DNA from 3 places in the Streptomyces sp. x-19 genome. Region 1 is predicted to be linked to each of the others. Evidence: riboswitches for the same ligand, from Rfam matches in the RefSeq annotation. Region 1 holds a riboswitch; each other region holds the start of a gene.

Region 1 (7,955 bases):
CCGTCGCCGTGGTGTGCGAGCCGAAGTTGATCAGGTAGGGGGCGTGCACGTAGGCCGGGACGCCCTCCTCGGCGCAGCGCTCGCGGAACGCGGCGTCCTGCTCGGGATTGCCGGGCGGCGTGGCCCAGCCGCGCGGATTGGCGACGAAGACCTGGACGGCCTCGCAGTCGATCTGCCGGGCGTACGACAGGCCCACCTTGGCCAGGCCGCCGGCCACCGGCACGTGGCCGCCGACCGGATTGCGTGCGCGGGCGCGCTGCGCGGCGCCCTCGGGGGACAGGGGAGTACTCACCCTCCCAGGGTGCCAGGTGCCCCGCGACCGTCCGCAGGGCACCTGCGCGGAGCCGGCCCTACAGCGCTCCCTTGAGCCGGATGGTGATCGTGCTGCCCTTGGCGGCCTGGTCACCGGCCGCGACCGACTGGGACGCGACGCTGTCCTGCGGGAACAGGAACGGCTTGTCCACCTCGACCTTGAAGCCGAGGGCGGTCAGCGCCTTGGTGGCGTCCGCGGTGTTCTTGCCGCCGACGTCCGGGACGGTGACCATCTCCGGGCCCTTGGAGAGCGTCAGGGTGACCGTGTCGCCCTTGCCCAGCGTCGTGCCCGCGCCGGGCGACTGGCGGGCCACCGCGTCCTTGTCCTGCGGCGAGAAGACCGGCTGGTCGGCGAACTGGACCCGGAAGCCGGCCTGCCGCAGGCTCGCCGCGGCGTCCTCCCGCGCCGAACCGACCACGTTCGGCACGTCCACCGGCGCGCCCCGGCTGACGGTGAGCGCCACCGCGGTGTCCGGCCGCCGGGTGCTGCCCGCCGCCGGGTCCGTGCGGATCACCGAGCCCTTGGCGACCTCGTCGCTGAACGTCCGGGTCTCGGTGCCCGGCACCAGGCCCAGATCGCGCAGCTTGCGCCGGGCGTCCGCGAGCGGGGTGCCGGCCAGATCGGGGACGGCGACCTTGTCCGGGCCGCGCGAGACGACCAGGGTGACCGTGCCGTTGCCGCGGATCCGCTGTCCGGTGCCGGGCTTCGTCGCCATCACGTGGCCGCGTCGGACGTTGGCGCTGAAACCGCGCTCCACCTTGATCCGCAGCCCCGCGTCCTGCACCGACTTCTGCGCCTCGGCCTGTGTCATGTCCAGCACCGCCGGGACGTGGGTGAACTGGCCGACGTTGATGTACCAGAGGCCGCCACCGACGCCCAGGACCAGCAGCACCGCCGCCACGATGGTGGCGATCCGCCGGTGCCGCAGCCGCCCGCCGGTCGGTGCCGCGTGCGGTGCGGGCGGGGGCCGCAGCCGGGTGGTCCGGCCGTCCGGTGCGGCGTCCGCCGGCGGCACCTCCAGCCGACTGGTGCGGTTCAGCTCCGCCCCGGCCTCGACCGGCAGCGCGAGCTGGACGCCCGCCGGGCGCGGTATCACGTCGGTCCGCTCGTCGTCGCTCGCCGCCGCCTCCCTGGCCTGCGGCGGGACCACGTCGAGCTGGGCGTCGGTCAGCCGGGCGCGGGCCGAGCGGGCCCGGGCGAGCAGCGCCACCGCGTCCTGCGGGCGCTGCTCGGGGGCGCGGGCGGTGGCCGCCGCGACCAGCTCGTCCAGCTCGGGCGCCAGGCCCGGCACCAGCTCGGAGGGCGGGGTGACGTCGTCGTGCAGGTGGCTGTAGAGGATCTGCGCCGCGGAGCCGCCGGTGTGCGGCTTGCTGCCGGTGAGCATCTCGTAGAGCACCACGCCGCAGGCGTAGACGTCGACCCGGGCGTCCGCGGTGCCGTGCTCCATCTGCTCGGGGGCGAGGTAGGAGACCGTGCCCAGGACCGAGCCGGTGGAGGCGGTGGTGTGCGTGTCGACCGCGCGCACCAGCCCGAAGTCGGCGACCTTGACCCGGCCGTCGTCGCCGATCAGGACGTTCTCCGGCTTCATGTCGCGGTGCACCAGGCCGGCGCGGTGCGCGGCCCCCAGCGCCGCCAGGATCGGCTCCAGGATGTCCAACGCGGCCCGCGGCTGGAGGGCGCCGCGCTCGCGCAGCACGTCGCGCAGGGTGCAGCCGGCGACGTACTCCATCGCCAGGTAGACGTAGGTGCCGTCGGTGCCCTGGTCGAAGACGCCGACCACGTTCGGGTGCGAGAGCCGGGCGACGGACTTGGCCTCCCGGATGAAGCGGTCGACGAACGCCCCGTCCACGGCCAGGCTCGGGTGCATCACCTTCAGCGCGAGCACGCGGTCCAGCCGGGTGTCCACGGCCCGGTAGACGGTGGCCATGCCTCCGGCGGCGATGCGCCCCTCGACGCGATAGCGACCGTCGAGCAGCTGGCCCACGAGGGGGTCCTGCAACGTCGTATCCACGGCAGACGAGTCTACGAGCCCGCGCCGACAGCCCCGACGTCCCGGCCGCCGCCGACGGGGAACGCAGCGGAACCGTGACAAGGGGGCGGCCGGAACCGGTCCGGCACGGAATAATCCGGACCCGGCCGTGGTCGCACCCGAAGGGGTGGCGCCCGCGGCCCCGACGCCACACCGCACCACAGGGGGATCCGATGACGACGCTGCAGATCGGGGCGCTGGCCCGGCGGACCGGCACCACCGAGCGGTTGCTGCGCTACTACGAGGAACAGGGGCTGCTCAGCCCCGCGCGGACCGCCGCCGGATACCGCGTCTACCAGGAGGCCGACGTCGACCAGGTCCGTCGCATCCGGACGCTGCTGACCTCCGGGCTGAACACCGCCACCATCGCCCAGGTGCTGCCCTGTCTGCGCGACGACGACGGCCGGCTGGTGCCCACCTGCCCGCAGCTGGTCGGCGAGCTCCATCGGGAGCGGGCCCGGCTCACCGGCTCCATCGACGCCCTGATGGCCTCCCGGAACCTCCTCGACGAGGTGATCACCGCGGCCCCGCCGGAGCTGACGGCCCAGCCCGCCGGGGCGGCCGGGCCCGCGGACACGCCCTAGAACGCCGGCCGCTCCGGGTCCAGCTCCGCGACGCCGTCGGTGGGCGAGGACGCCAACGCGAAGTGGCGGCGCGGGATCCGACCGGCGCGGTGCGCCAGCCGGCCCGCCTCCACCGCGTGCCGCATCGCCGCCGCCATCAGCTCCGGCTCCTGCGCGCGGGTCACCGCCGACGCCAGCATCACCGCCGCACAGCCCAGCTCCATGGCGAGCGCCGCGTCCGAGGCGGTGCCCGCGCCGGCGTCCAGGACGACCGGGACGCCCGCACGCTCGGTGATCAGCTGGAAGTTGTGCGGATTGCGGATGCCGAGGCCGGAACCGATCGGCGAACCGAGCGGCATGATCGCCGCACAGCCCACGTCCTCCAGCTTCCGGGCGACGACGGGGTCGTCGTTGGTGTACGGCAGGACGACGAAACCGTCGTCCACGAGGGTCTCGGCGGCGTCCAGCAGCTCCACCGGGTCGGGCAGCAGGGTCCGCTCGTCGGCGACGACCTCCAGCTTGACCCAGTCGGTGCCGAGCGCCTCCCGGGCGAGCCGGGCGGTGAGCACCGCCTCGCCCGCCGTGAAGCAGCCGGCGGTGTTCGGCAGCACCCGGATCCCGTTGCGCTGGAGCACGGACAGCACCGAGCCCTGCACGGTCGGGTCCAGCCGCCGCATGGCGACCGTCGTCAGCTCCGTGCCGGAGGCCAGCAGGGCGCGCTCCAGGACGCCGAGGCTGGGCGCGCCGCCGGTGCCCATGATGAGCCGGGACCGGAACGTGGTGCCGGCGATGGTGAGCGGGTCGGCGTCGGGGGCGGGCGCCGCGACGGCGTCCGCCGGTTCCACTGCGGTGTCGGTCATGACCGTGATCAGCCTCCCTGCACGGCGGTGAGCACTTCGACGCGGTCGCCGTCGCCGAGCGCGGTGGTGGACCACTGGGTGCGCGGCACGACGGTCTCGTTGACCGCGGCGGCCACCCCGGCCGACGCCCGGGACAGCGTGGCGACCAGCCGGTCCAGGGTCAGCCCGCCCGGGATCCGGCGGGCCTCCCCGTTGACGGAGACGGACACCGTGGGGCCGGTAGGGGCATCGGGGGCGACGGGGCCGGCAGGAGTACCGGGCGTACCGGGGGCGCTCATACGGGCTGCTCCTCAAGGGCACGGACGCGCTCGGTCCCCACGGTGGTGGGGGAGAAGCGCGTGGGGGAGAAGGGGCGGGCCTCTTCCGGGACGGTTCCGGTGGCCAGCACCTCGGCCAGCACGTCACCGGTGACCGGCGTCAGCAGCACGCCGTTGCGGAAGTGGCCGGTGGCCAGGTGGAGGCCGGGCAGCCCGGTCGGGCCGAGCAGCGGTGCGTTGTCGGGGGAGCCGGGACGCAGCCCGGCGAGGCTCTCGACCAGCGGCAGTTCGGTGAGGCCCGGGAGAAGTTCGTGGGCGTCCCGCAGCAGTTCGTAGACGCCGCCCGCGGTCACCGTGGTGTCCCAGCCCAACTCCTCGCTGGTGGCGCCGAGGACCAGTTCGCCGCTCTCCCGGGGCACCAGGTAGAGCGGGTTGCCGCGGACCACGGCCCGCACGGTGCGGGAGAGGAACGCCTGGCCGCCCGGGAGCCGGTCCGGCAGCCGCAGCCGCAGCACTTGCCCCTTGACGGGCCGCACCGGCGGCCGCACGGCCTCCGGGACGCCGGCCAGCAGCCCGCTGCGACTGCCCCCGGCCAGTACGACCTGACCGGCCGCCAGCCGCGTCCCGTCGGCGAGTTCGGCGCCCGTGGCGCGTCCCCGGGCGGTCGTCAGGCGCTCCGCCGCCGTTCGGTGGAAGACCACCCCGGCCCGTTCGCAGGCGGCCAGCAGGGCGCCCGCCAGCCGCCGCGGATCGACCTGATGGTCACCGTCCACCCGGAGGCCGCCGCGCACCCCCGGGGCGAGCATCGGCTCCAGGCGCCGGCACTCGCGTCCGGTCAGCCACTGCGAGTCCAGGCCCGAGCGGACCTGGAGGGCGTGCAACTCCCTCAGGTGGGCGCGGTCGTCGGCGTCCAGCGCGACGGCCAGGGTGCCGCACCGGCGGTAGCCGATCCGCTGCCCGCTGGCCTCCTCCAGCTCTTCCGCGAAGCGCGGATACCGCTGTGCCGAGGCCAGGTTGAGGCCCAGCAGGGTCTCCTCGCCGTAGTGGAGCTCGGTGACCGCGGCCAGCATGCCGCCCGCGACGAACGCCGCGCCGCCGCCGGGCGCGGGGTCCGCCAGCGCGACCCGCAGTCCGCGGCCGGCCGCCCGCCAGGCGGTCACCAGTCCGATGATGCCGCCGCCGATGACCAGCACGTCGGGGTGCCGGTCCGCGGGCCGCGACGGGTCCGTTGGTGTGGTGGATGGATGCATGGGCGTCCAGCCCCTCCCTTCGCCGGCATGACCCGGATCAGGTTCGTACGGTCGGAGGCCGGCCAGCCTCCCTCTCAGCCCGGTCCGTCCGGGCTCCCGCGAGTGCGTGCATCCGCCACCCTAATACGGGTCGCGACGCGTCGTAAGGGAGCGCCCGGGGAGCGGGGCCGGCCGTCACGGGGCGTGACGCTGTGTCAGAGATCTCCTTGCGCGCTGCTGCGGGCCGCGTCGGGTGCCGTCCTAGAGTGAGCGGGTGAGCGAGCAGAGCAAGTCTCCCCAGGACCCTGACCGCACGCCGCGCGTGGTGATCGTCGGCGCCGGGATGGCAGGTGTGCAGACCGCCGTGGCCCTGCGCGAACAAGGCTGGCGAGGAGCGATCGCGCTCCTCGGCGACGAGCCGCACCAGCCCTACGACCGGCCCCCGCTGTCCAAGGCGGTGCTGCTCGGCAAGGCCGACGGCTCCGCGTTCGACATCGACTTCGCCAGTCTCGGCATCGACCTCCACCTCGGCCGCCGGGTCACCGCACTGCGCCCCGAGGAGCACCTCGTCGAGACCGACCGGGGCCCGGTCCGCTACGACTACGCGGTCCTGGCGACCGGCGCCGAACCGATCCGGCTGCCCGGCAGCGAGGGCCGCCCCGACGTGCACCTGCTGCGCACCCTGGACGACGCCGAGCGGCTGCGCCCGGTGCTCGCCGCCCAGCACCGGATCGTGGTGGTGGGGGCCGGCTGGATCGGTGCGGAGTTCGCCACCGCCGCCCGTGAGGCGGGCTGCGAGGTCACCGTCGTCGAGGCCGCCGACCACCCGCTGGCCGGCGCCCTGCCCGCCGAGGTCGCCGGGCACATGACCGGCTGGTACGCGGACGCCGGGGCCGATCTGCGCACCGGCGTGCGGGTCGACTCCGTCGCGCCCGGCGCGGTGACCCTCGCCGACGGCACCGCCCTGCCCGCCGACGCCGTCGTCGTCGGCATCGGCGCCCGGCCCGCCACCGGCTGGCTGGCCGGTTCCGGCGTCGCCCTCTCGCCCGCGGACGGCTCGGTGCAGGCCGACGAGCGGCTGCGCACCTCCGTTCCCGACGTCTACGCGGTCGGCGACTGCGCCTCCTTCCCGTCGGCCCGTTACGACACCCGGCTGCTGGTCCACCACTGGGACAACGCCCTCCAGGGGCCCCGCACGGTGGCCGAGAACATCGCCCGCGGCGCAGCCGAGGGCGTGGTCTACGACCCGGTGCCGTACTTCTGGTCCGAGCAGTTCGGCCGGTTCGTGCAGTACGCCGGCCACCACGGGGACGCCGACGAACTGGTCTGGCGCGGTGATCCCACCGGCGCCGCCTGGTCGGTCCTCTGGCTCCGCGGCGACGGCGCCGGCGGAGCGGGACGGCTGGTCGCGCTGCTGGCCGTGGGGCGCCCGCGGGATCTGGCCCAGGGGCGCCGGCTCATCGAGCGGGGCGCCCTGCTCGACCGGGAGCGGGCGGCGGACGCTGCCGTTCCGCTGAAGTCGGCGGTCCGCTGACCCGCTGCGCGGCCCCCCGCCGCCCACCCGGCGGGGGACACGCGTTGCCCGGCGGCGATGCCCGGGTACCGGCTGTCAGTGGGAGGTGGCAGGCTTGTCCTGTGACCGAGATTGACGCAAAGATCGATGGACTCGTTCCCGCCTGGCTCACCCTCCCCGACATCGCCGAAGAACTCGACGTCGAGGTGACCCGCGTGCGGCAGCTGGTGAAGGAGGGCCAGCTGATCGCGGTGCGCCGCGGGGAGAACCGTGTGCTTCAGGTGCCCGCCGAATTCATCCAGGACGGCAAGGTCGTCAAGGGACTCGTCGGGACGCTGACGCTCCTGCGGGACGACGGCTTCGCCGACGAGGAGATGCTGGAGTGGCTCTTCACCGCCGATGACACCCTGCCCGGTACCCCGGCGCAGGCGCTGCGCGAGAATCGCGGCACGGAGGTCAAGCGCCGGGCCCAGGCGCTGGCCGTCTGACGCAGCCGCGTCCCGCAGCAACCGCACCACGCATCCGCAACCGCATCCACGCGGCGTACGGACCGGTTCCGGCCGGTCCGTACGCCGCCGACGAGGGGGAAGCCGCCCGATGACCACCGTTCGACAGGCCCTGTCCGACGCCCGGCTCTACCTGTGCACCGACGCGCGCACCCGGCAGGGCGACCTCCCGCAGTTCCTGGACGCGGTGCTCTCCTCGGGCGTGGACATCGTGCAGCTGCGCGACAAGGGCATGGAGGCCGGCGCGGAGCTGCGCCACCTGGAGGTCTTCGCGGACGCCTGCCGACGGCACGGCACGCTGCTCGCGGTCAACGACCGCGCGGACGTCGCCCACGCCGCGGGCGCCGGGGTGCTCCACCTCGGCCAGGGCGACCTGCCGGTCCCCGCCGCCCGCGCCCTGCTCGGACCGGAGCCGCTGATCGGCCGCTCCACGCACGCCGAGGCCGAGGTGGACGCCGCCCTCACCGAGCCCGGCGTGGACTACTTCTGCACCGGCCCCTGCTGGCCGACCCCGACCAAGCCCGGCCGGCACGCCCCCGGCCTGGACCTCGTCCGCTACACCGCCGCGCGGAACCCCGAGCGCCCCTGGTTCGCCATCGGCGGGATCGACGCCGGCAACCTCGACGAGGTGCTGGCGGCCGGCGCCCGTCGAGTGGTGGTGGTCCGCGCGATCACCGAGGCCGAC
Region 2 (7,955 bases), on a different contig from region 1:
CCATCCGCAGTGCCGTCCGGTACGGGCACCTTGCCCCAAGGGGTAGCGGCGGATTCGCCCTGCACGGTCGCCTCCACCACGTTGTCGAAGCCGAGGAAACGGGCGACGAAAGCGGAAGCGGGGCGCTGCCAGACCTCCAGCGGGGTGCCGCTCTGAGCGATCCGGCCGTCCCGCATCACCACGACGCGGTCGGCGAGGGCGAACGCCTCCCCTTGGTCGTGGGTGACGGCGAGCACCGTCGTGCCCAACTCGCGAAAGAGCCGGCGCAGTTCGACGACGAGGCGCTCGCGCAGCCCCCGGTCCAGTTGCCCGAGGGGTTCGTCCAGCATCAACAGCCGCGGGCTCGGGGCGAGGGCCCGAGCGAGGGCGACGCGCTGTTGCTCGCCACCGGACAGCGACGCCACGGCCCGGCGCTCGGCGCCCGGGAGCCCGACGAGATCCAGCAGTTCGGCGACCGTGCGTTGCTGCTCGGCGCGGGAGGAGCCCCGCATCCGCACTCCGAAGGCCACGTTCCCCGCGACATCGCGCTGCGGGAACAACTGGTGGTCCTGGAACATCAACCCGACGCCGCGCCGGTGCGTGGGCACCCCCACCTGGTCGCGCCCTTCGAGCAGCACGGCCCCCGCGTCGGTGTGCTGCAGCCCGGCGACGACCCGCAGCAGGGTGGACTTGCCACTACCGCTGGGGCCGAGGACGCAGACGATTTCGTGTGCGGCGACGTCCAGGTCCACCCCGTCGAGTGCGGGATGCGCGCCGGGCGTGCCGAACCTGACCGTGACGCCGTCCAGGCGCAGCATTTCCGATGCCGCGGTCCGGGCCTGTGCCGTCATCTAGAACTCCCCGGAGTGGTCGGTGCGGATGCGCTCCAGGGCCAGCAGGGCGCCCGCGCACACCACCATCAATATGGTCGACAGGGCCATCGCCTGGCCGTAGTTGAACTCGCCGGCGCGGCCCAGCAGTCGGGTGACGGCCACCGGCAGCGTCGGCTGGTCCGGTCGGGCGATGAAGACGGTCGCGCCGAACTCACCGAGCGACACCGCGAAGGCGAAGCCCGCCGCGACGAGCAGCGCCCGCCGCACCATCGGCAGGTCCACCTCGCGCCAGACCTGCCAAGGCGAGGCGCCGAGGACCGCCGCCGCTTCCCGCAGCCGCCCGTCCACCGCCCGCAGGACGGGCAGCATCGTGCGGACCACGAACGGCACACCCACCAGGGCCTGGGCGAGCGGGACCAGCCACCACGAGGCCCGCAGGTCCAGCGGCGGCTTGTCGAGGGTGATCAGGAATCCGAAGCCGACGGTCACGGCAGAGACTCCGAGGGGCAACATCAGCAGTCCGTCGAAGCCGCGCAGGAGCCGGGTGATCATCGGTGTCCGCCCGGACGGGCCGGCTGCCGGCCGGGAGCGGGTGAGTGCGGCCGCGGCCAGTCCTCCGACCAGGAGGGCGATCGCGGTGGCTGCCGCCCCGTAGGCGAGGGAGTTCCAGAGGGCGTCGAGGGGGGCCACGGCGAAGGTGCTGTCGGCGGACGCCGCATCGTGCAGCGTCTTGTAGAAGACCAACCCGTAGCCGTCCGGGCCGGCGAAGGACCGCTCGACGAGTACGGCGAGCGGCAGGACGAGCAGCACCGCGATGACGGTGAGGGTGCCCCACAGCAGCGCCCACTGGCCTGCGCCGTGCGGACGACGGGCGGTCCGGGAGGCGTCGACGAGCCGCAGGGTGGATTCGCGGCGCCGCACGGTCCAGGCATGCAGCGCCAACAGTCCCAGTACGGCCGCGAACTGGATCAGGGTGAGCACGGCGGCGGTCGGCAGGTCCAGGAAGTCGGCGGTCTGCCGGTAGATCTCCACCTCCAACGTGGAGAAGGTGGGTCCGCCGAGGATCTGCACCACTCCGAAGGAGGTGAAGGTGAAGAGGAACACCATCAGCGCCGCGGCGGCCACCGCCGGCCCGAGCGCGGGCAGCGTCACCTTCCGCCACGCCGCGAACCTTCCGACGCCCAGGACCCGGGCCGCCTCCTCCTGACGCGGGTCGAGCTGGGACCAGAGCCCGCCGACGGTGCGGACGACGACGGCGTAGTTGAAGAAGACGTGCGCCAGCAGGATCGCCCACACCGAGGTGTCCAGCCGGACGCCCCACAGGTCGTCCAGCAGCCCGCCCCGGCCGACCAGCGCCAGGAAGGCGGAGCCGACGACGACGGTGGGCAGCACGAACGGCACCGCCACCACCGCCCGCAGCAGTTGTTTGCCGGGGAAGTCGAAGCGGGCGAAGACGTAGGCGCCGGGCAGCGCGATCAGCAGCGTCAAGGCGGTCGAGGCAGCGGCCTGCCACACCGTGAACCACAGCACGTGGAGGACGTCCGGATCACCGAGCACGGCGCCGAAGCGGCCGAGTTGCCACTGCCCGCCGTCCTTCAGCCCCCGGCCGACGATCACGGCGACCGGGTAGGCGAAGAACACCGCGAAGAAGACGAACGGCACGACCATCAGGCCGAGCCGCACCGCCGTGGTCCGCGCGGTCCCCCGTTGCCGGGTGCGGGCTACTTCAGAACGAGCGAGGACCACTGCTTGACCCACTGGTCACGGTTCTTGGCGATCGTCTCGGGTGCGAGGGTCGCCGGCTTGTCGATCGTGGCGCCGTAGCGGGTGAACAGCTCCGGCTCCTTGGCGTCCTTGCGTGCCGGGTTGACGAACATCTGCAGCGGCATGTCCTCCTGGAACGTCTTCGACAGGAGGAAGTCGAGCAGCGCCTTGCCGCCCTTCTCGTTCTTGGCGCCCTTGAGCAGACCACCGAATTCGATCTGCTGGAAGCAGGTGCCGGTCGCGACGCCGGTCGGGGCCTCCTTCGGGGCGGGGTTCTTGCCCATCACTTCGGCGGGCGGGCTGGAGGCGTAGGAGACCACCAGCGGCTTGTCCCCCTTGCCCTTGCCGGCCGCGGAGCCCGAGAAGCGCTCGTTGTACGCCTGCTCCCAGCTGTCGACGACCTCGACGCCGTTGGCCTTGAGCTTCTTCCAGTAGTCCGTCCAGCCGGCTTCGCCGTGGGCGGCGATCGTGCCGAGCTGGAAGGCGAGTCCCGGGGAGGAGGTGGCGGAGTTCTCCGTGACGAGCAGGCCCTTGTACTGCGGCTTGAGCAGGTCGTCGAAGGTCTGCGGCGGCGCCAGCTTGTGCTGGGTGAAGTAGGCGCGGTCGTAGTTGACGCAGATGTCGCCGTAGTCGAGGGGCGTGACCCGGTGGCCGTCCTTGTCGAGCTGCAGATCAGCCGGGACGCTGTCCAGGCCCTTGGCCTTGTAGGGGGTGAAGAGCCCGGCGTTCAGCCCGCGCGAGAGCAGGGTGTTGTCGATGCCGAAGAAGACGTCGCCCTGCGGGTTGTCCTTGGAGAGGATCGCCTTGTTGACGGCTTCGCCGGCGTCCCCGCCCCTGAGCACCTTGACCTTGTAGCCGCTCTCCTTCTCGAAGGCGGCCAGGACGGACTTGGAGGCGTTGAACGAGTCGTGGCTGACGAGCGTGACGGTCTTGGCGTCGGCGCTGCTGTCGCCGGCGCTGCCGCATCCGGCGAGTGCCGTCATGCCGGCCGCGGCGGCGAGCGCTGCCGCGGTGATCCTTCTGGTGGTGCTCACTGATTTCCTCCTGGCTGGCCAGGAAGAGACGCGGCCCCGCCCGGTGCCCGCTGCGTTCTTTGTCGGAGACGTTCGGCAGCGGGCGGTGGGCAGGGCGCAACAGCATGAGTGACGACCGAACTTCCTACCCGGAATGACCCGGGCGAGGTTCAAGGGTCTGCGGCGTCGTCGGGCTACGACGTGTCCGCACTCTCAGCGCTGTGGCGCTCCCCTGTCGGAATGTGCATTTGTTCGACGACACCGTACCAGCGGGTGGCTCAGCGCTCCGAGGCTGCAAGCTGTCCGCAGGCGCCGTCGATCTCCTGGCCCCGGGTGTCCCGCACGGTCACGGGCACGCCGTGCGCCTCGATGGCCCGCACGAACGCCAGCTCGTCCTCGGGCCGCGAGGCGGTCCACTTCGAGCCGGGGGTCGGGTTGAGCGGGATGAGGTTGACGTGGACGCGCTTGCCCTTGAGCAGCCGTCCCAGCAGGTCACCGCGCCACGCCTGGTCGTTGATGTCGCGGATCAGGGCGTACTCGATCGAGACCCGGCGGCCGGACTTCTCGGCGTACTCCCACGCCGCGTCCAGCACCTCGCGGACCTTCCAGCGGGTGTTGACGGGCACGAGGGTGTCCCGCAGCTCGTCGTCGGGCGCGTGCAGCGACAGCGCGAGCCGGCACTTGAAGCCCTCGTCGGCGAACCGCAGCATCGCCGGGACCAGCCCGACGGTGGAGACGGTGATGCCGCGCTGGGAGAGGCCCAGCCCGTCCGGCTCGGGGTCGGTCAGCCGCCGGATGGCGCCGACCACCCGCTTGTAGTTGGCGAGCGGCTCACCCATGCCCATGAAGACGATGTTGGACAGCCGTGCCGGTCCGCCGGGCACCTCGCCGTCGCGCAGCGCCCGCATCCCGTCGACGATCTGGTGCACGATCTCGGCGGTGGAGAGGTTGCGGTCCAGGCCGGCCTGGCCGGTGGCGCAGAACGGGCAGTTCATGCCGCAGCCGGCCTGCGAGGAGATGCACATGGTGACCCGGTCCGGATAGCGCATCAGGACGGACTCGACGAGGGTGCCGTCGTGCAGGCGCCACAGCGTCTTGCGGGTGGTGTCGTCGTCGCACGAGATGTGCCGCACCACGGACATCAGGTCCGGCAGCAGTTCGGCGGCGAGCTTCTCGCGCGCCGCCGCGGGGATGTCGGTCCACTGGGCGGGGTCGTGCGCGTAGCGGGCGAAGTAGTGCTGCGACAGCTGCTTGGCGCGGAACGGCTTCTCGCCGATCGCCGCCACCGCCTCGCGGCGCTCGGCCGGGCTGAGGTCGGCGAGGTGCCGCGGTGGCTTCTTGGCGCCGCGGGGGGCGACGAACGTCAGTTCTCCCGGGGCCGGGCGTGCCATGGGCGGAAACTCCTCTGTGCGACGAGGTCGGGCGGCTTCTGCCGACGCATGACCGGGGTCCGGACGGGCCGGAACCGGGAGACCTCACGGATCGTCCCCGCGGTCGCGGGGACGGAAAGGGCGCGCCACGAACGAGCGACGCGCCCTTCAAGGGTAACCGGCGACGCTCAGCCCGATCCCACGAAGATCACGAACAGCAGCCAGACGACGGGAGCGGTCGGCAGCAGCGAGTCCAACCGGTCCATGATCCCGCCGTGACCGGGCAGCAGGGTGCCCATGTCCTTGATGCCCAGATCCCGCTTGATCATGGATTCGCCGAGGTCACCGAGGGTGGCGCTGACCGCGACCGCGAGGCCGAGCAGCAGTCCCTGCCACCAGATGCCGCCCTTGATCAGGAACTGCATGCACAGCGCGCCCGCCACCATCGCGAAGAGCACCGCTCCGACGAGTCCCTCGCGGGTCTTGCCGGGACTGATCCGCGGCGCGAGCTTCTTCCTGCCGAAGCGCCAGCCGACCGCGTAGGCGCCGGTGTCGCTGACGACCGTCAGCAGCAGGAAGGTCAGCACCCGCTGCGGCCCGTCGTCCTCGGCCGCCAGCATCAGCGCCACGAAGGTCGCCAGGAAGGGGACGTAGAAGGCCGCGAAGATGGCGGCCGTGACGTCCCGGAGGTAGTTCTGGGGCGCCTCGGTCATCCGCCAGACGAGGACGGCGAGCGCGGTGAGCGCCATCGCCACCCAGGCGCCTTCGGCACCGCGCACGTACCCGGCGACGACCATCGCGGTGCCGCCGAGCGCGAGCGGGACCAGCGGCACCCGGATGTCCTTGCGCTCGGCCAGCCGCGAGGTCAGTTCCCACAGGCCCACGACGACGGCGATCGCTATGACACCGATGAACACCGGCTTGTAGACGAAGAGCGAGGCGAGGATGACCACGCCGAGCCCGACGCCGACCCCTATGGCGGCGCGCAGGTTGCGCCCCGCGCTCTTCTTCTGCGGTTTCACTGGGTCACTGTCGGACCCGGGGAGCGAGGTGGGCATGGGCTCCTGCGGCCTGTCGTCGCGGAACAGGGGGCCGCTCAGGCGAGCAGCCCCCCGGTCGTCCGAGATATCCCGGATGTCCCGATGGTCGTCCTGGTGTCCGCCCGGCTCGGGCACGAGGGGCATGGGCCGAGTCTGCGCCGCGCCGCCTCCGTCGTGCACGGGACCCGCCGGGACGGGAGGCGCCGCTCCGCGCAGCGAGGCGGCCGGTCCGTGATCGGGCGGTCCCCACTGGCCGGAGCCGGGCGGGGTCCCCCAGGATGACTCGTTCATCAGACCTCTAGGAGCTCGGATTCCTTGTGCTTGAGGAGCTCGTCCACCTGCGCGACGTACTTCGCGGTGACGTCGTCGAGTTCCTTCTCGGCGCGGCGCACCTCGTCCTCGCCGGACTCCTTGTCCTTGACCAGCTTGTCGAGCGACTCCTTGGCCTTGCGACGCACGCTGCGGATCGAGATCTTCGAGTCCTCGGCCTTGTTCTTGGCGACCTTGATGAACTCGCGGCGGCGCTCCTCGGTCAGCTCCGGGAACGTCACACGGATGATGTTGCCGTCGTTGCTCGGGTTGACGCCGAGGTCCGAGTCACGGATCGCCTGCTCGATGTTGCGCAGCGCGCTCTTGTCGAACGGGGTCACCACGGCCATCCGCGGTTCCGGAACCGAGAACGACGCCAGCTGGTTGATGGGCGTCATGGCACCGTAGTAGTCCGCCACGATCTTGTTGAACATCGCCGGGTGCGCACGCCCGGTGCGGATCGCGGCGAAGTCCTCCTTGGCGACCACGACGGCCTTCTCCATCTTCTCCTCGGCTTCGAGGAGGATCTCTTCGATCACCACTTGCTCCTGGTCTTATCGGTAAGAAGCAGAGCCTCGCCCCTGCCGCGCGTCTTCTCCTGCACGGTGTCCGACCGGCAGGCGGTTGTCCATCCCCGTACCGAGGTCTTCCCACGACCGGGGGTTGCCGCCCGTACGGGCCGACGCCCCTACGGAATCACGGCAGTTGAGGCCGTCAGGCCCGGGTGTTCTGATCGCTGACGAGCGTGCCGATCTTCTCACCCTTCACCGCACGCGCGATGTTCCCCTCGGCGAGCAGTTCGAACACGAGGATCGGGAGCTTGTTGTCCCGGCACAGCGTGACGGCGGTGGCGTCGGCGACCTTCAGATCGCGGGTGATGACCTCGCCGTATTCGAGGGCGTCGAACTTGACCGCGTCCGGGTTCTTCTTGGGGTCGGAGTCGTAGACCCCGTCCACGCCGTTCTTCCCCATCAGCATGGCCTCGGCGTCGATCTCCAGGGCGCGCTGGGCGGCGGTGGTGTCGGTGGAGAAGTACGGCATGCCCATGCCGGCGCCGAAGATGACGACCCGGCCCTTCTCCAGGTGGCGCACCGCGCGCAGCGGGATGTACGGCTCCGCGACCTGGCCCATGGTGATCGCCGTCTGGACGCGGGAGTCGATGCCCTCCTTCTCCAGGAAGTCCTGGAGGGCCAGGCAGTTCATGACCGTGCCGAGCATGCCCATGTAGTCGGAGCGCGCCCGGTCCATGCCGCGCTGCTGCAGTTCGGCGCCGCGGAAGAAGTTGCCGCCGCCGATCACGATGGCGATCTCGTAGCCGTCACGCACCACCGCGGCGATCTCGCGGGCGATGGCGTGCACGACATCGGGGTCGACACCCAGTCCGCCGCCACCGGCGAAGGCCTCGCCCGACAGCTTCAGAAGGAAGCGGCGCCTGCCACCGTTCCCGGCTTTGTGTGTGTCCGCGCCGTCGGCACCGTGATTCATTGAGCTCTCCTCGTGCACATACGAAGAAGGCCATTGCCGTGGGTCTGGGTCAGATCCCTGTCCGGCAATGGCCTCCTCGTCACATCTGCGGCCGACCGATGAGCGGCCGACTGCGTACGACCCTAGCGGGGCCGCAAGTCATTCGCTGCCTCGCGGCAGGCT
Region 3 (7,047 bases), on a different contig from region 1:
GGTGGGGTTGTACGCGTTGGACGCCGGCACCGCGGACCCGCAGCAGCCGCACGCCCAGGACGAGGTGTACCTGGTGGTGAGCGGCCGGGCGGCGATCACGGTGGGGACGGAGACCGAGTCGGTGGCCCGCGGCAGCGTGGTCTACGTGCCGGCCGGGGTGCCCCACAAGTTCCACCACATCAGCGAGGACCTCCGGGTCGTGGTGGTCTTTTCTCCGCCCGAGAGCTGAGGGCCGGACCCCGGAACCCGTAAGGGTCGGCTCAGGGGAGAGCCGGGGCTGTCGGGCCCCCACGGCGCCCGCCGGCGGCCTAGCATCGTTGGTGTACAGGGGGAACCGGAGACGCGGTGCGACGGATGCGGAGCACGCGGACGGTGCCACCGGAGCGGTACGGACCGACAACGGCGCGACAGACAGAAAGCAGGGCAGAGCAGTGGCTGGTAAGGGGATACTCGCAGGGCTTCCGTGGTGGGTCACCTGGGTCGTGGTGCCCGTCATCCTGATCGTCGTCTTCGGCGGACTGATCGCCACCGCCGTGGGATTCCTGATCGGCCTGCTCTTCAAGGTGCTGATCGCGGCGGCGCTGATCGCCGGTGTCATCTACCTCGTGCGCAGGTTCACCGGATCCTCGTCCTCGTCCTCGTCGAAGAGCGACTGGTAGGCCGAGCCCCCACCGATCGGCACTGTCCGACCCGCACCCCCCGAAGACGCCCTGCCCCCGCCCGGGAGCAGGGCGTCCGGCGTTCCGGAGACCGTCCGACACGCCTTGCGCCGGGGCCGAACGAGGATCGGAATCCGGCCCACCTGCGGTTCTCGCACCGGTGGGGTGCACGGCGTTCCACCTGCTCACCAAGAGTGTGTACCTTGCTTCGTAGCGTCATCGAGGCCGGGCGTGCCGTCGAGACGGGGGCAACTCCCCGACTTTCGGCTCCCGTTCCGGATCGCCCGGGCTACAGTGCGGACGCAGGCGTCTTCCGGATGGTGATGTTCCGGAAAATACCGAGCGATCGGGCCGGAGTCGTGCCGGCAGTCCGGGGAGGCGCACGGCCGCGGGGAGCGGATCCCGCGGCCCGGGCCACGGGGCCATGGCACTCGGACCTGGGGGTTGCGTTGGCGATCGGCAACGACGAGTCCGGCTCGCACCCCACCCTGATCGGGTCGGTGCAGCGGGCGCTGCGACTCCTGGAAGCGGTGGCCGCGCACGCCGACGGTGCGCCCGCCAAGCAGCTGGCCAGGGAGGCCCAACTCCCCCTGCCCACGACCTATCACCTGCTGCGGACGCTGACCCATGAGGGCTATCTGCGCAGGGAGAACGGCGTCTTCGTCATCGGCGAGGGCGCGGAGTCCATCGGTCGGGCGGGGGCCCGGCGCCGGCAGCGCCGGCAGTTGGCCGACGCGCTGGCCGTGGCGGGCCGCGAACTGGGCGCCGCCGTCTACTTCGCCGTCTACCGCGAGGGCGAAGTGGAGGTGGTGGCGATAACCGCCGACCCGGAGCGACCGCCCGTCGAGGAATGGGCCGACTTCCGCTCCACCGCCCACACCCACGCGATCGGCCAGTGCCTTCTCGCGCAACTCGACGAACCGACCAGGAAAGAACACCTGTCCCGTTATCCGGTGCAGTCGATGACGCCCTTTTCGGTGCGTTCCGAAGGTGATCTACTGAATCGGCTGGCTACGGTGCGTCGCGGCCAGGTTGCCTACGATCGCCAGGAATATGCCCTGGGCACGGTGTGTTCGGCGATCCCGGTCCGAGTCGGCTCGGCCGCCGCGACGCTGGCGGTTTCTCTTCCTGCGACGGAAGTGCACCGATTGCAAGCAGTTACGGAGCGACTACGGAAAATGGCGGAGAGGGTACTAACGACACTCGCCTTCTCTATCAGTATCTGAAAACTCACTCCTTGTGATCTGCCTGCATGTGACCGACGATGGCGTCAATAGGGCTTCCGGGGATGATTCCCGGCCATCTCCGATCAAGTGCGGGGCAGTGGTTGATGAACGACACGGTTCAGGCAGAAGTGATCATGAGCTTCCTCGTCTCGGAGGAGCTCGCCTTCCGGATCCCGGTGGAGCTGGAATTCGACAGCGCCGATCCCTATGCCGTCCGGCTCACCTTCGATCTCCCCGGAGACGCGCCCGTGACCTGGGTGTTCGGCCGTGAGCTGTTGCTGGACGGGCTGACCCGCCCGGCGGGCGAGGGCGACGTCCGGGTCGAGCCGTCCGCCCCCGAGCACCTCAGCGACGTCTACATCAGCCTTCAAGTCGGCCCCGAGCGGGCGCTGTTCCGGGCCAGTGCGCCGCCGCTGATCGCCTTCCTGGACCGCACGGACCGGATCGTCCCGCTCGGCAAGGAAGAGGTCTGCGACACCCTGGAGGCCGCGCTCGACCGGATCCTCACGGAGGCTCCGGCCGGCTGAGCCGCCGGCCCCGGCCCCGGCCCCTCTCCCCTGTTCCCCTGCCCTCGCCGCCCGGCTGTCGGCCGCCCCCGCCCTGTTGCGCCCCGTCCGTCACCCGCACCGTCCCCTCGCACCGGCCGGCCCCGTGGCCCGTCCGCCATCAGTGCTTCCGGCGCCGTCCGCGCGCCGCGCGTCGCCCACCGCGTCCACCGACGGCCCCCGTCCGCCCCGACCCGCCCGGCGCCGGTCGGTCCGCCGAGACCACCAGGGCCGCCAGCAGCGTGGTCACCGGCACCGACGCGACCAGCCCGATGCTGCCCACCAGGGTCCGGACGATCTCCTCCGCGACGACTTCGCTGCCGGCGACCCGCCCGACACTGCTCTGCGCGATCGAGAACAGCAGGAGCAGCGGGAGCGCGGCGCCCGCATAGGCCATGACGAGGGTGTTCACCACCGAGGCGATGTGGTCCCGCCCGATGCGCATCGCCGCGCCGTACAGCTTGCGCCAACCCGCCGTCGGATCGGCCTCCTTGAGCTCCCAGACCGCGGCCGTCTGCGTCACCGTCACGTCGTCGAGCACCCCCAGCGAACCGATGATGATCCCCGCCAGCAGCAGACCGCGGATCTCGATGTTCGGGTACAGCCCGTGCACCAGCCCGGTGGTGTCGTCCGTGTTGCCGGTCAGCAGCGCCCAGTGGGTGAAGACCGAGCCCAACAGTGCGATGAGCAGGAGCGAGGCGAGGGTGCCGAGCACCGCCACCGACGTGCGGGCCGTCAGCCCGTGGCACAGGTAGAGCGCGATCAGCATGATCGCGCTGCCGCCGACCACCGCCACCACCAGCGGATCGGAGCCCTGAAGGATCGCCGGCAGGATGAACAGGGTCAACAGGCCGAAGCTGGCCGTCAGCGCCACCAGCGCGAGCACTCCGCGCAGCCGCCCGATGATCACCACCGCGAAGGCGAAGATCGCTGCCAGCACCCACATCGGCACCGTGCGGTCGACGTCGGTCACCGCGTACTGAAGCTCCCTCGGAGCCTTGGGGGAGTAGGAGACGATCACGTCCTGTCCGGTCGTGTAGTGACGCGGGGCATCCGGTGTCACCACCGTCTGGAAGGTCCGGCCGGTGTTCTCCCCCGTGGTGACCTTGATCGTCGCCTGTTCGCAGGGCTTGCCGCGGGACGCTCCGCCGGCCGGTGGCTGGCCCCCGGGCGTGGTGGGCTGCGGCTGCTGCTCGGCGTGCACCGCCGCACAGTCCACCTCCTCGACCTTGGTGACCCGGGCCTTCTCGGTGGGCTGGTCGAAGCCCACACCGGACGGTTTGTGGGGAGGCGCGCCGCCGGGCCAGAGGACGAGCAGACCGACCGCCACCGCGGCCGCGAACGGGATCAGGACGGCGGCGATGACCTTGCGCAGATGGCGGGACACCGGTGCGGCCGGCCCGTGGCCGTGCGCGTGCGCATGGCCGGCGGTGGCGTGCTGGGTTTCGGGAGGGCTCACCGCCCGATCATTGCAAGAACCCGTGGGCCCCCTGTTCACACCGACGCCTCGGCCGCTACCGTGGTGGCACCTTTGCAATCGCGGGAGCTCGGAGCACCGGGCTGAGAGGGCGCTGACCTCCGTCCCAGCGGTGTTTCACGTGAAACACCGGATGACGGAAGCCGCTGCGTCGACCGCCGAACCTGTTACCGGGTAATGCCGGCGTAGGGAGTTGGGTCTACATGACTCTGCAGGATGCACGCACGCCTGAAAACGGCTCGGCCGACGGCGAAAAGCCGCAGATCGGCTGGCACAAGGGCTACGTTTCCGGATCGCGTCCGGACCTCCGGGTCCCGGTCCGGCGGGTGCACCTCACCAACGGCAAGGACGTGACGCTCTACGACACGTCAGGGCCGTACACCGATCCCCAGATCGAAACCGACGTTCGCCGCGGTCTGGCGCCGCTGCGCGAGAACTGGATCATCGCCCGGGGCGACACCGAGGAGTACGCGGGCCGCCCGATGCGTCCCGAGGACGACGGGATCAAGCACACGTCACCGCGCGGTGGCCTGCGCAACCTCGACGCGGTCTTCCCCGGCCGGCCGCGCCAGCCGCGTCGCGGCCGGGGCGGCACCCCGGTCTCCCAGCTCGCGTACGCCCAACGCGGCGAGATCACCGCGGAGATGGAGTACGTCGCCGTCCGCGAGAACGTCTCCCCCGAGTTCGTGCGGGACGAGATCGCGGCGGGCCGGGCGGTGCTGCCGGCCAACATCAACCACCCGGAGATCGAGCCGATGATCATCGGCAAGAACTTCCTGGTGAAGGTGAACGCCAACATCGGCAATTCCGCGGTCACGTCGTCGATCGAGGAGGAGGTGGAGAAGATGACCTGGGCGACCCGCTGGGGTGCCGACACGGTCATGGACCTCTCCACCGGCCGCAACATCCACACCACCCGTGAGTGGGTGCTGCGCAACTCCCCCGTCCCCATCGGCACCGTTCCCCTCTACCAGGCGCTGGAGAAGGTCGACGGCAAGGCCGAGGAACTGACCTGGGAGATCTACAAGGACACCGTCATCGAGCAGGCCGAGCAGGGCGTCGACTACATGACGGTGCACGCCGGCGTGCTGCTCCGCTACGTCCCGCTCACCGCCAACCGGAAGACCGGCATCGTCTCCCGTGGCGGCTCGATCATGGCGGCGTGGTGTCTGGCGCACCATCAGGAGTCCTTCCTCTACACGCACTTCGAGGAGCTCTGCGACATCCTCGCCGCCTACGACGTCACCTTCTCCCTCGGTGACGGCCTGCGTCCCGGCTCCATCGCGGACGCCAACGACGAGGCGCAGTTCGCCGAGCTGCGGACCCTCGGCGAGCTGAACACCATCGCCAAGCGGCACGGCGTGCAGACCATGATCGAGGGCCCGGGCCACGTCCCGATGCACAAGATCAAGGAGAACATCGACCTCCAGCAGGAGATCTGCGAAGAGGCCCCGTTCTACACGCTCGGCCCGCTCACCACCGACATCGCGCCCGCCTACGACCACATCACCTCGGGCATCGGCGCCGCGATGATCGCCTGGTGGGGCACCGCGATGCTCTGCTACGTCACGCCCAAGGAGCACCTGGGCCTCCCGGACCGCGACGACGTGAAGACCGGCGTCATCACCTACAAGATCGCGGCCCACGCGGCGGACCTCGCCAAGGGACACCCCGGCGCCCAGGAATGGGACGACGCGCTCTCCGACGCCCGCTTCGAATTCCGCTGGGAGGACCAGTTCAACCTGGCCCTCGACCCGGACACCGCCCGCGCCTTCCACGACGCGACGCTGCCCGCCGAACCGGCCAAGACGGCCCACTTCTGCTCGATGTGCGGGCCGAAGTTCTGCTCGATGAAAATTAGCCGAAGCATCACAGAGCAGTTCGGCGGTGCAGAGGGCGCGACCCCCGAGGAGGTCCGGGCCGGAATGCTGGAGAAGTCCAAGGAGTTCGCGGCGGCTGGGAACCGGGTGTACCTGCCTTTGGCTGAGTCCTGATGCCTTGGAGCGGTGGGCCTCTGGCACGGTGTATGAGGCCCAGCCAGCCCTCGGCATGATGCGAACGGCCACCGACGTTGCCAGTCAATCCGTATGTACGTTGAACGTAGCTGCGCGGGAGGGAATCCTCGGCTGCGGAGCGTACAACAGGCGAAAGCTATCAGTCTCCATGCCGACTGTTGACTAGCCTGAGTTGGTTTTTCGTCGGCGCCCAGACCTCTTTAAGGTCTGGGCGCCGCGGTATACGGCGTGGCGCCGGGCGGTCGTACCCTCTGATGCCCGGCCGCATGGCCTTCACTTGTCGGTGAGCTAGGCCGAACTTACTTCTTCGAATGCTCAAGAATGCAAACGGATACCAGGCACGCCCCGACGGCACCGATCATCAGGCTGATGAGGACGCTCGTTATCCCGCGACCTTCCGTGAGGCCCAATATGAAACCGCCGGTACCTGCAAATGCTGCGATCCCGCCAAGGATGATCAGGTGGAAGGATCTGAGGTTCAGGAATGAACCAAGCATCTCGTTCAAAAACCACAGTGGAGCGAACCTCCTGCTTTGAGGTCTAGGCGATCGGTCCGCTTCCTCCACGAGTTTTCCCCTCTCCGTATACGGGGTTGAACTTATTGGGGCTTACGTTCCGGCTCTGCTGTTCCAGCTTCTTCGAGTCGTCCTCGGGGGTATAGGCGTAGTCGATAAACGTTGCGACAGCGGCGACAGGCACGCCGAAGATCTTACCTGCGCCCTTAATGATCCCGCTGCCAATCTTGTTGATGACGGATCCGCCACCCGCGCCGAGATTCGTGCCTGCCGTTTTAGCCATCCCTGCGACAGCATTTGGAGGGGTGCCACCCACGAAGTAGTCCCATGCCTCCCCGAACCTGCCGTGCAGTGCAGAATCTCCAGCATTGATCCAGGACTTATAGCTGAAGAATTCTGCCACTGGCTTGATGGTGTCACTGCCCCAGGGCTTGACTCCTAGCGTGTGCGTGCCGGCGCGAGCAGGCTTCCGGAAGTCCTTCTCGTAAGAGCTAATGGAGGTGTAAACCTTGCCCTTGAATCCGTCTGCGGGATCGCCCGAGGTGTTGCTACGGAGAGCCTGAGAGGCGAAGTTGTCTGTTTCTTCTGCGTCGGCGAGGATCTCCTGGAT

The links. Region 1 has a riboswitch for thiamine pyrophosphate ahead of thiO (glycine oxidase ThiO). Riboswitches for the same ligand answer to the same signal wherever they lie in the genome.
Region 2: another riboswitch for thiamine pyrophosphate. It lies ahead of ACLJT4_RS17515 (thiamine ABC transporter substrate binding subunit); the one in region 1 lies ahead of thiO (glycine oxidase ThiO).
Region 3: another riboswitch for thiamine pyrophosphate. It lies ahead of thiC (phosphomethylpyrimidine synthase ThiC); the one in region 1 lies ahead of thiO (glycine oxidase ThiO).

The regions. Positions count from the first base shown of each region.
Region 1 covers NZ_JAJPWK010000001.1:717,967-725,921, forward strand. Annotated here, with positions in the region: gene ACLJT4_RS03365 (deoxyribonuclease IV) at 1-292, opposite strand, end outside; gene pknB (Stk1 family PASTA domain-containing Ser/Thr kinase) at 351-2,324, opposite strand; gene ACLJT4_RS03375 (MerR family transcriptional regulator) at 2,516-2,926, shown strand; gene ACLJT4_RS03380 (thiazole synthase) at 2,923-3,765, opposite strand; gene thiS (sulfur carrier protein ThiS) at 3,774-3,974, opposite strand; gene thiO (glycine oxidase ThiO) at 4,040-5,272, opposite strand; TPP riboswitch at 5,270-5,382, opposite strand; gene ACLJT4_RS03395 (NAD(P)/FAD-dependent oxidoreductase) at 5,526-6,785, shown strand; gene ACLJT4_RS03400 (Rv2175c family DNA-binding protein) at 6,887-7,252, shown strand; gene thiE (thiamine phosphate synthase) at 7,362-7,955, shown strand, end outside.
Region 2 covers NZ_JAJPWK010000006.1:96,380-104,334, forward strand. Annotated here, with positions in the region: gene ACLJT4_RS17505 (ABC transporter ATP-binding protein) at 1-830, opposite strand, end outside; gene ACLJT4_RS17510 (ABC transporter permease) at 831-2,495, opposite strand; gene ACLJT4_RS17515 (thiamine ABC transporter substrate binding subunit) at 2,534-3,610, opposite strand; TPP riboswitch at 3,714-3,833, opposite strand; gene rlmN (23S rRNA (adenine(2503)-C(2))-methyltransferase RlmN) at 3,868-4,980, opposite strand; gene ACLJT4_RS17525 (phosphatidate cytidylyltransferase) at 5,148-6,290, opposite strand; gene frr (ribosome recycling factor) at 6,290-6,847, opposite strand; gene pyrH (UMP kinase) at 7,023-7,793, opposite strand; gene tsf (translation elongation factor Ts) at 7,955-7,955, opposite strand, start outside.
Region 3 covers NZ_JAJPWK010000002.1:234,446-241,492, forward strand. Annotated here, with positions in the region: gene ACLJT4_RS05385 (cupin domain-containing protein) at 1-229, shown strand, start outside; gene ACLJT4_RS05390 (DUF5326 family protein) at 432-659, shown strand; gene ACLJT4_RS05395 (IclR family transcriptional regulator) at 1,109-1,885, shown strand; gene ACLJT4_RS05400 (SsgA family sporulation/cell division regulator) at 1,990-2,412, shown strand; gene ACLJT4_RS05405 (YibE/F family protein) at 2,552-3,889, opposite strand; TPP riboswitch at 3,960-4,116, shown strand; gene thiC (phosphomethylpyrimidine synthase ThiC) at 4,111-5,901, shown strand; gene ACLJT4_RS05415 (hypothetical protein) at 6,234-6,410, shown strand; gene ACLJT4_RS05420 (hypothetical protein) at 6,463-7,047, opposite strand, start outside.